Linked DNA regions of Phytoactinopolyspora mesophila. The protein of the gene in region 2 interacts with the protein of the main gene of each other region in a pairwise test. Links are inferred from orthologs where the notes say so. Each region holds a gene or a part of one and is shown on either strand. Other genes may lie near its edges.

Region 1 (2,922 bases), on a different replicon or contig from region 2:
GACTCCTGGTTCACCGCAGTCGCTCCGCTGGACGACCCCGAAGTTGTGGTGACGGTGTACGTGCGTGGCGGTGGAATGGGCTCGGAGACCTCGGGTCCGGTCGCGCGGCAGCTCCTCGAGCACTACTTCGATTGAATACACAGGGGATAAGTCATCGCGCAGACAGGGAAGGATTCAAGCCGCAATAAGGAAGCTTGTGGTCGCCCCAGCAACAGTGAGCTTCCTCATTGCGCCGGGCGCTAAGATCGTCGGATGCCCTGGCGTACCGTGGTGTTGGCCTCAGTCGCCTTATCGCTCGGGGCAACCACGGCATGTGCCGGCTCGTCCGATGACGAGCCTGAGAGTGACGGGGAAGCGAACGAGACGGTTTTCGTTCCCGAGGGCGAGGAACTCGCGGCAGGTAGCGTGATTGACACCGAGGGACTGGTAGCTGACTGGGAGTTCCAGTTCGATCTGGCCGACGGCACGGATCCCGCTGATGATGGTGTGGTGTTATCCGAGAAGCCGGATCACTTTCGTTTGATCGAGGACACAGCCGGCGATTTACAGCTGATCTGGAGCGAACTGCATTGCAAGGTGCGGCCCACGGTGGTGATCGAGGGTGACGGGGCCACGATCACGTCGTTCACCATCGACGCCGGTCTGATCGTTCTGCCAGATACTGCTCTATCGGCTGGGTGCGATTCGCGCGAAGCGCGACACGCGCTCACATTGACGACGGATGCAGCTGTGTCGGATCACGTAGAGATCGATATGACGACACGCTAGCTTCTCGCCGTCGGCCCCTTACCCGGTGATCGTCAGTGCGTTGTGGTTGTTATCCCGCGACCACAGCGTACTGACGATCACCCGACAGCGACCACAGCGTACTGACGATCACCGAGGATTCGGCGAGCATGTTTGGCCCAACTCCAGGACGTCTGCACGGACGTCTGCAAGGAGGAGTCAGCGGGCGGGAGCGGCTGGATGTGACCACACCGCACTGACGATCACTGCGGGGGTGGGGGAGGGGACGTGCCTACCCGCCGTAGGCGGCCAGGATCTCGGGCTTGTGCAGCGCGATGGTGGCCCCTTCGGCGACGCACGTCAGCGGGCGGTCGGCGAGTTTGACCGGGAAACCGAAGGTGTCCTCGAGCAGTTCGGTGAAGCCGGACATCAGGGCGCCACCGCCGACGGCGAGCACACCGTTGCTCATGATGTCGCTGGCGGCTTGCGCGGGCAGTTCCTCCAGACATCCGGTCAAGGTCTGGATGATCTCGTCAATGGTGGTGTGCAGCGCTTCTTTGACCTCGTCGGTCTCGACCGTCACCAACCTGGCACGGCCGGTGGCGGCGTCGCGGCCTTCGATGATGAGCGGTGGGTCCGCGACGGCGTCGGCGGTTGCCTTGATGTTCTCCGCCGTGAGGTCGCCCACCATCAGGCGATGCTCGGCCCGTAGGTACTGGGCCAGAGCCCGGGTCAGCTCGTCACCTGCGACCCGGCAGGTTCGCGAGGACAGAATCCCGCCGTAGCAGAACCCGGTGATCTCGGAGGTGCCGCCGCCGACGTCCACGACTAGATGCGCACGCGACTCGAGGGGGTCGACGCCGGCACCTAGCGCTCCGGCGACGGGTTCGGGCAGCAGGGCGACCTTGCGCAGGCCCGCCTCATGGGCGGTCTCGAGCAGAGCACGGCACTCGAGCGTGGTGGCCCCGGCCGGGACACCGATGACGGCGCGCCGGCCGCGGCCAGGAAGGGCGCGGCGCTTCACCTTGCGCAGGAGCGCGACGATAAAGGCCCGGGCGGATTCGAGATCGACCACCACGCCGTCCTGCAGCGGCCGGACCATGATGTACCCGGAAGGGGTGCGGCCGGTGAGCTCGCGAGCCTCATGGCCGACCAGGACCGGAACCGTGGGCTCGTCGGTATGGGCCAGCATGACGGAGGGTTCGTCGAACACGATGCCCCGACGTGGTTGACCGACCACCGTGTTCGCGGTGCCGAGATCTATTCCGAAGCCGCCCACGCCGACCTCCAATATCTGTTTCTACTGTACGTCCGGGCGCAGGTACCATCGAGCGGGTTGACCCAAACCGATATCAATTTCTACGCGAGGGAGCACGTCGTGTCCGAACAAATCCGCATTGTCGTCGCCGGAGTCGAGCGACAGGTCGATGCGGGCACGACGGCCGCCGGCCTTTTCGGCGAAGAGCAGGCGGTGATCGCCGCCCGGATCGGTGGCGATCTGGTCGATCTGGCGCGGGTCCTCGCCGATGGCGACAAGATCGAGCCGGTCGTGATCAGTTCCGACGACGGCCGTGCCATTCTGCGCCACTCCACCGCGCATGTGCTGGCGCAAGCGGTCCAGGAGTTGTTCCCGGACGCGAAGCTGGGCATCGGCCCGCCGGTCGAGAACGGGTTCTACTACGACTTCGATGTGTCCGAGCCGTTCACCCCTGAGGATCTGAAGCGGCTCGAGAAGCAGATGCAGCGCATCATCAAGGAGCGCCAGGAGTTCGTCCGGCGCGAGGTCTCCGACGACGACGCCCGGGCCGAGCTGGCGGGGGAGCCGTACAAACTCGAGCTGATCGGGCTCAAGGGCGGCGCCGCCGATGCGGCCGAGGGGGCATCCGCGGAGGTCGGCAGCGGCGAGCTCACCATCTACGACAACGTCCGCCGTGGTGGCGAGGTCGCGTGGAAAGACCTGTGCCGCGGCCCGCACCTGCCGACCACCAGGAACATCCCCGCGTTCAAGCTGATGCGGGTGGCCGGCGCGTACTGGCGCGGCGACGAGAAGAACCCGCAGTTGCAACGGATCTACGGCACCGCCTGGGAGACCAAGGAAGCCCAGCAGGAGTATCTGGACCGGCTGGCCGAGGCCGAGCGCCGCGACCACCGCAAACTCGGCGCCGAGCTGGATCTGTTCAGCTTCCCCGAGGAGAT
Region 2 (3,071 bases):
GTGATTCCGGCGAAACGCCCGGTGATCCGGTCGCGCCGATACGAGAAGAACTCCTCGTGCTCGACAGTGCAGGGCCGCACGTCAGGCTTCCACGGCCCCTCCTCGAGCCGCACCCCCGCGTCTCGCAACTGCGCCGTCACACCAGCCGGGACGTCCAGTGCCGCAGTCCCCCATCGCGTGGTCGCCCACGACGACGGAACGGCCTCGGCGACTTCGGCTCGCAGGCTCTCCGGCACCTCGTAACACCCCCCGCAGACCGCCGGCCCGACGTGCCCCACCAGCTGCTGGGCGCCGAGGCGATACATGGTGTCGGTCACGGCCGCGACGACACCAGCCGCCATGCCCGGCCGGCCCGCGTGCGCAACCGCTGCGACTCCCGCCGCCGGGTCAGCCAGCAAGACCGGCACACAGTCGGCCACCAGCACCGCGAGAGCGAGGCCCGGCCGTGTCGTCACCATCGCGTCAACCTCGGGCGGTGGTACGTCAGTGGGCCATGGTCCGTCGATGACGGCTACGTCGGCGCCATGCACCTGGTTCATGTAGACCACGTTCTCGGTGCGGAGTCCGAGGTGCGCGGCCAGTGCGCTGCGGTTCTTCTCGACGGCAGCGGGATCGTCGCCGACGTGCCGGGCAAGGTTGAGCTGGTCGAACGGAGCCGCACTCGAGCCACCAGTGCGATCGGTGAAGGCGAACGAGGCGGCACCGTGGGTGCTGAAATGGGCGATCACGCTTCCATCCTGCCCGATCCGTGCCGGCACACACCTAACTGCGCTTCGCGATCAACCGCAGATCGGCCGACCTCGCCCAGCGGTGAACCGGTGGTCGTGAGTGGCTTTGCCTCGCTGTTGCGACGCTGCTCCGCTCACGACCACCGGACGGCCGGCGCGAGACGTTCACTTCAAGAAGTCGGGGACGTCGAGATCGTCATCCGGCGGGACAATTCGGCGCTGGTCACGGGGGCGCGGTGGGGCCGGCGGCTCACTACGCTCGGGACGCTCGCGGACGGCTTCGGCCTGCCCGGCGCCCTCGGCGCTGCCGCCACTCCCAGTGCTGGAATCGCCGTTGGTGGCGCCGGAGCCGGACTCGTCGGAACCGGTGGAGCCCTGCTCTGCCGGCGGCGGCACAGCCTGCCCCTCCGCCCGCCGGACGGTGCCGAGCTCACGTCTCGGAGGCATCCCTCCGTCGAAGCCTGCCGCGATGACCGTCACCCGGACCTCGTCGCCCAAGGCGTCGTCGATCACCGCACCGAAGATGATGTTGGCTTCGTCATGTGCGGCCTGAGCCACCAGGTTGGCAGACTCGTTGATCTCGAACAGGCCCAGGTCGGAGCCACCAGACACCGAGAGCAGCACGCCGTGCGCACCGTCGATCGATGCCTCGAGGAGCGGCGACGAGATCGCCATCTCGGCAGCAGCCACCGCGCGATCCTCACCGCGTGCAGACCCGATACCCATCAGCGCTGAACCGGCATTGCTCATGACGGACTTCACATCGGCGAAGTCGAGGTTGATCAGACCCGGCGTGGTGATGAGGTCGGTGATGCCCTGGACACCAGAGAGAAGCACCTGGTCCGCGCTCTTGAACGCATCGAGCACGCTGACCTGGCGGTCGCTGATGGACAGCAGCCGGTCGTTGGGGATCACGATGAGGGTGTCGACCTCTTCACGCAAGGCCTCGATGCCGGCCTCTGCCTGCATCGCCCGACGGCGGCCCTCAAACATGAAAGGCCTGGTCACCACGCCGATGGTCAGTGCACCCAGCGATCGGGCGATGCGCGCCACAACCGGCGCGCCCCCGGTGCCCGTGCCGCCTCCCTCACCGGCCGTGACGAAGACCATGTCCGCGCCCTTGAGCACCTCTTCGATCTCTTCGGCGTGATCCTCAGCGGCTTTGCGCCCGACATCGGGGTTGGCGCCGGCGCCCAGCCCTCGGGTGAGTTCCCGGCCGACATCGAGCTTCACGTCGGCGTCGCTCATCAAAAGCGCTTGAGCATCGGTATTGACCGCGATGAACTCGACACCTTTGAGGCCGACCTCGATCATGCGGTTGACCGCGTTGACACCGCCGCCACCGATGCCGACGACCTTGATCACCGCCAGGTAGTTCTGCGGAGCAGTCACGTCCAGTCGCCTCTCAATCGAGTCCCGTTCTAAACTCTCACCCTCAAGTTGAGGTTTATAGTTATGTCAACCTGAGCGATGGTTTAGACGCTAAGCGGGCCGGAGTCGCCTGTGGCGCAGACACGCCGAGAAGAGTCGTGATCGACATTTTTCGCAGACTGCGCCACGACCCTTCCGAGTCAGGGGTCAATGCCTGCTCACGACCCACTTCGATACCGCCAGGTCGAGGAATTGGCGATCCTCGGCCCGGAAGACCAACTGACGGTATCGAAGTGCGTCCGTGCGCGCAGGCACGTGTGCTGCGTCACGGTACGACGACGGGCCGGTCCGGCGCCGAGACGTCGTACCCCGAAGGCTGTTCCTCCTGGTCCTCGATGAGCGCGAGCAAGGCCGCGGCCTTGTCCTCGCCCCGGTCTGCCGTCCCCCACCGGACGGTGACGTCGTCGTCGAGGATCAGGCGCACGTCCGCTGCGGATTCGACCTCGACGCTGGCCACGATCTCTTCCACCCGCGCCGGCAGACCGGTCAGCACCTCGACGCCAATGGCGCGCGCCAGCACCGCCGAATCCTCCGTGGGAGCAATCAGGACAGGCACACCGTCAGCGGGTTGATCGGACCGGTCGAAGAGAGTTCCCGACTCGTCGACGCTCCACCACCGGCTGCCATCAGGTACGGCTGCTTCGGCGATTCGAGGCTCGACGGCGATGGTCAAGGTGCTCGGCCATGAGCGCTTGATCCGCACGTCGCCCACTTCCGGCAGGCCACGGACACGGTCTGCGACCTCACCCGAATCGACCCGGATGAGCGGCACCCCGATGGGCACCTCGGCGACGGCCGAAACCTCGTCCGACTTCTCGTCCTCGACGCCGGTGATGCGCACATCCTGAACCGCCAGCACGGATGACCAACCCACCAGCCACCCGCCGGCACCCACAACTGCGGCGCCGAACA
Region 3 (2,939 bases), 160 kb from region 2 along the record:
GGCTGGGCGCCCTGGTCATCAGCACGCTCTTCCTCTACCCGCCTGCCTTCGCCGGCCTCGTGGTCGTCGTCATGATCCTGGCGGTCTGGGAGCTGTCTCAGGCTTTCCTGTCGCGTGGCGTCGCCATTCCGCTGGTGCCTATTCTGATCGGCACGGCGCTGATGCTGATCGGCACATTCGTCGCGGGCACGTCGCCGCTCGTGGTCGGGCTCGGGCTGACCGTTGTCGCCATCTGTGTGTGGCGCCTCGGCGACCCCGCCACGGGTTACGTCCGTGACGTCAGCGCCGGCGTATTCACGGCGGTGTACGTGCCGTTCCTGGCCGGCTTCGCGATGCTGATGATGCGCGCCGACGACGGCCACTGGCAGGTCATGGCTCTGCTGCTGGTTGTGGTGGCTTCGGACACCGGCGGATACTTCACCGGCATCCTGATCGGCAAGCATCCCATGGCCCGCACCGTCAGCCCCAAGAAGACGTGGGAGGGCTTCAGCGGCTCGCTGCTGCTCGGAACAGGTGCCGGCATCGCCGTGGCCGTGCTGGCCTTCGACGCGCCATGGTGGGCCGGCGTCGTGCTGGGAATCGTCGGCGTCGTCGGCGCCACCGTCGGCGATCTCGGTGAGTCGATGATCAAACGTGATCTCGGTGTCAAGGACATGAGTTCGTTGCTGCCTGGCCATGGAGGCGTGATGGATCGCCTTGACTCGCTGCTGCCGACCGCGCCACTGGTTTGGCTGGTGCTCACGTACGTCTTCTAGTGTCCAGTTGACCAGGTTCTACGCCGAGGACGGGTAAGAAGACCTGGTCGACAGGCTGCTAATTCTTCCGCCGCCGAGTTTCGTGGGAGAATCGTCGTCGTTATGGCTACTGACAGCTCTGCCCTCAAACCAGGAGAACTCCAGCTGACGCCGGTGCGTCGCGGCAAGCCTCCACGCCATCTGGCCGACCTCGACGTAGCCGGGCGGCGGCAAGCCGTCGCCGAGCAAGGGGAACAGCCCTTCCGGGCTGACCAGCTCTCCCGGCACTACTTCGGCCGCTTGACGGCGGATCCGGAACAGATGACCGACATCCCCGCGAGCACCCGAGATCAGCTCAGCGGGTCGCTGCTGCCGTCGTTGGTCACTCCGGTGCGGCACATGGAGACCGACGGTGGTTCGACCCGCAAGACCCTGTGGCGGCTGTTCGACGGCTCCCTGGTCGAGAGTGTGCTGATGCGCTACAGCGGTGCTCGCGAGCGAGTCACCATCTGTGTGTCGAGCCAGGCGGGGTGTGGCATGAACTGCCCCTTCTGCGCCACCGGCCAGCAGGGACTCACTCGGAACATGTCTACTGCGGAGATCGTCGAACAGGTAGTCGCCGGGGCCCGCATGATGGCCGACGGCGAGATCCCTGGGGGACCGGGCCGGATCACCAATGTCGTGTTCATGGGTATGGGCGAGCCGATGGCCAACTACAAGGCCGTTGTGTCCGCTACCCGGCGGATGACCGATCCGGCCCCGGCCGGCCTCGGCATCGGCCAGCGTGGTGTCACTATCTCAACCGTTGGACTGGTGCCGGCGATCGATCGGCTGGCCGACGAGGGCCTTTCGGTCACACTTGCCCTGTCCTTACACGCGCCCGACGACGAGCTGCGCGACGAACTGGTGCCGGTCAACACGCGATGGAAAGTGGCCGAGGCGCTGGACGCCGCCCGGCGCTACTTCGACCGTACCGGACGGCGGGTGTCAATAGAATATGCCCTGATCAGAGACATCAATGATCACGCCTGGCGGGCCGAGATGCTGGGCCGGCTGCTGACCGAACGCGGCCGTGGATGGGTTCATGTGAACCCGATTCCGCTCAACCCCACGCCTGGCTCGAAGTGGACCGCGTCGGACCCTGAAGTGGAGCGGACATTTGTCCGGACACTTGAGAGCTTCGGCTTACCTGTTACGGTACGTGACACACGTGGACGTGACATAGATGGGGCCTGTGGACAGCTCGCAACCTCGGGCGTCTAAGATTCCTAACCACTCGCGAGTGGTGCGTCTAGACTACGTTCTGCTTGGAGGAGCCGGTCACGGGGGACACGGCTTTCAAGGCGGGAGTCCTAGGGCTCTCGCCGTTGAATGCCGCCCTGCCGTGGCCGGCTGTTCTCGTTTCATAAGGAGTGTGACGATGCAGTGGCTGTGAGTCGCGAACCTGAGTTCCGTACGGTACGGATGCGGGAGGGGTACGACCTCGACGCCGTCGATGATTTCGTGGACCAGGTCATCGATGCGCTCGACGGCCGTCCGGCGGGTAAGGGCATCACACCCGAGAGGATCGAGTCCGAAGAGTTCAAGGTCGTCCGCATGCGCGAGGGCTACTCGATGGACGACGTCGACGATTGGCTGGATGCCGCTGCCGCGGAGCTGCGCAAGATGCGCCAGGCCCAGCAGGCGCCGCAAACCCACCAATACGGGCCGCCCACCCAGCACGCGCCGCAGATGCAACGTGCACCGGACGCCGGCTGGGGTGCGCCCGAGCCTCCTGGGCATGCCGCGCCGCCCATGGCTCCGGGGGTCCCGCCCCCGGTGAGCCCGCCGGTCTACCCGCCGCCAGCCGCGGCGGCGCCGTATACGGGCTTCGGTGAGCCGGCGGCCGACGCCGACCCGCTGACCGACTCCGCGGTCAACGAACTCGATCCTGCCCTGCGTGCACTCGACCCGTCCTACACTCAGCCGGTTCAGCGCACTCACCAACAGCCGGCGGTGAACGGCTATGACTCTCCTTCGGACGACCCCTCGCTGTCCGATGTTCAGACGCCCTCCACGGGACTGCACCACGTCGAGATCTGGACCCGGGACATCGAGCTGGCCACCCGCTCGTTCGGGTGGCTGTTCGAGCGTCTGGGCTGGACGTTGTTCCAGGTATGGGACAACGGCCGGTCGTGGCAGTCGCCGGGTGGCGGTCCGTACGTC

What was found. Proteins that work in one complex are often made in the same cells at the same time.
Region 1: the proteins of ftsZ (region 2) and mreB interact in binary tests that used the Escherichia coli proteins (3 or more experiments, as listed by UniProt). The link is inferred for Phytoactinopolyspora mesophila from one-to-one orthologs.
Region 3: the proteins of ftsZ (region 2) and rlmN interact in binary tests that used the Escherichia coli proteins (3 or more experiments, as listed by UniProt). The link is inferred for Phytoactinopolyspora mesophila from one-to-one orthologs.

What each region holds. Positions count from the first base shown.
Region 1 is NZ_WLZY01000001.1:768,745-771,666, reverse strand. The notes cover bases 13-2,862. They hold mreB (rod shape-determining protein MreB), read right to left. Parts: upstream 2,006-2,862; coding sequence 1,019-2,005; downstream 13-1,018. Other genes in these bases: thrS (threonine--tRNA ligase), read left to right, coding at 2,105-2,862; F7O44_RS03450 (hypothetical protein), read left to right, coding at 253-768; F7O44_RS03455 (FtsW/RodA/SpoVE family cell cycle protein), read left to right, coding at 13-135. Also shown: more of F7O44_RS03455, read left to right, coding at 1-12; more of thrS, read left to right, coding at 2,863-2,922. UniProt on the Escherichia coli protein: Forms membrane-associated dynamic filaments that are essential for cell shape determination. Acts by regulating cell wall synthesis and cell elongation, and thus cell shape.
Region 2 is NZ_WLZY01000007.1:26,741-29,811, forward strand. Bases 8-3,006 are described here. They hold ftsZ (cell division protein FtsZ), read right to left. Parts: upstream 2,121-3,006; coding sequence 894-2,120; downstream 8-893. Other genes in these bases: pgeF (peptidoglycan editing factor PgeF), read right to left, coding at 8-728; F7O44_RS19180 (cell division protein FtsQ/DivIB), read right to left, coding at 2,425-3,006. Also shown: more of pgeF, read right to left, coding at 1-7; more of F7O44_RS19180, read right to left, coding at 3,007-3,071. UniProt on the Escherichia coli protein: Essential cell division protein that forms a contractile ring structure (Z ring) at the future cell division site. The regulation of the ring assembly controls the timing and the location of cell division.
Region 3 is NZ_WLZY01000007.1:184,659-187,597, reverse strand. The notes cover bases 61-2,927. They hold rlmN (dual-specificity RNA methyltransferase RlmN), read left to right. Parts: upstream 61-857; coding sequence 858-1,997; downstream 1,998-2,927. Other genes in these bases: F7O44_RS19820 (DivIVA domain-containing protein), read left to right, coding at 2,166-2,927; F7O44_RS19830 (phosphatidate cytidylyltransferase), read left to right, coding at 61-755. Outside these bases: more of F7O44_RS19830, read left to right, coding at 1-60; more of F7O44_RS19820, read left to right, coding at 2,928-2,939.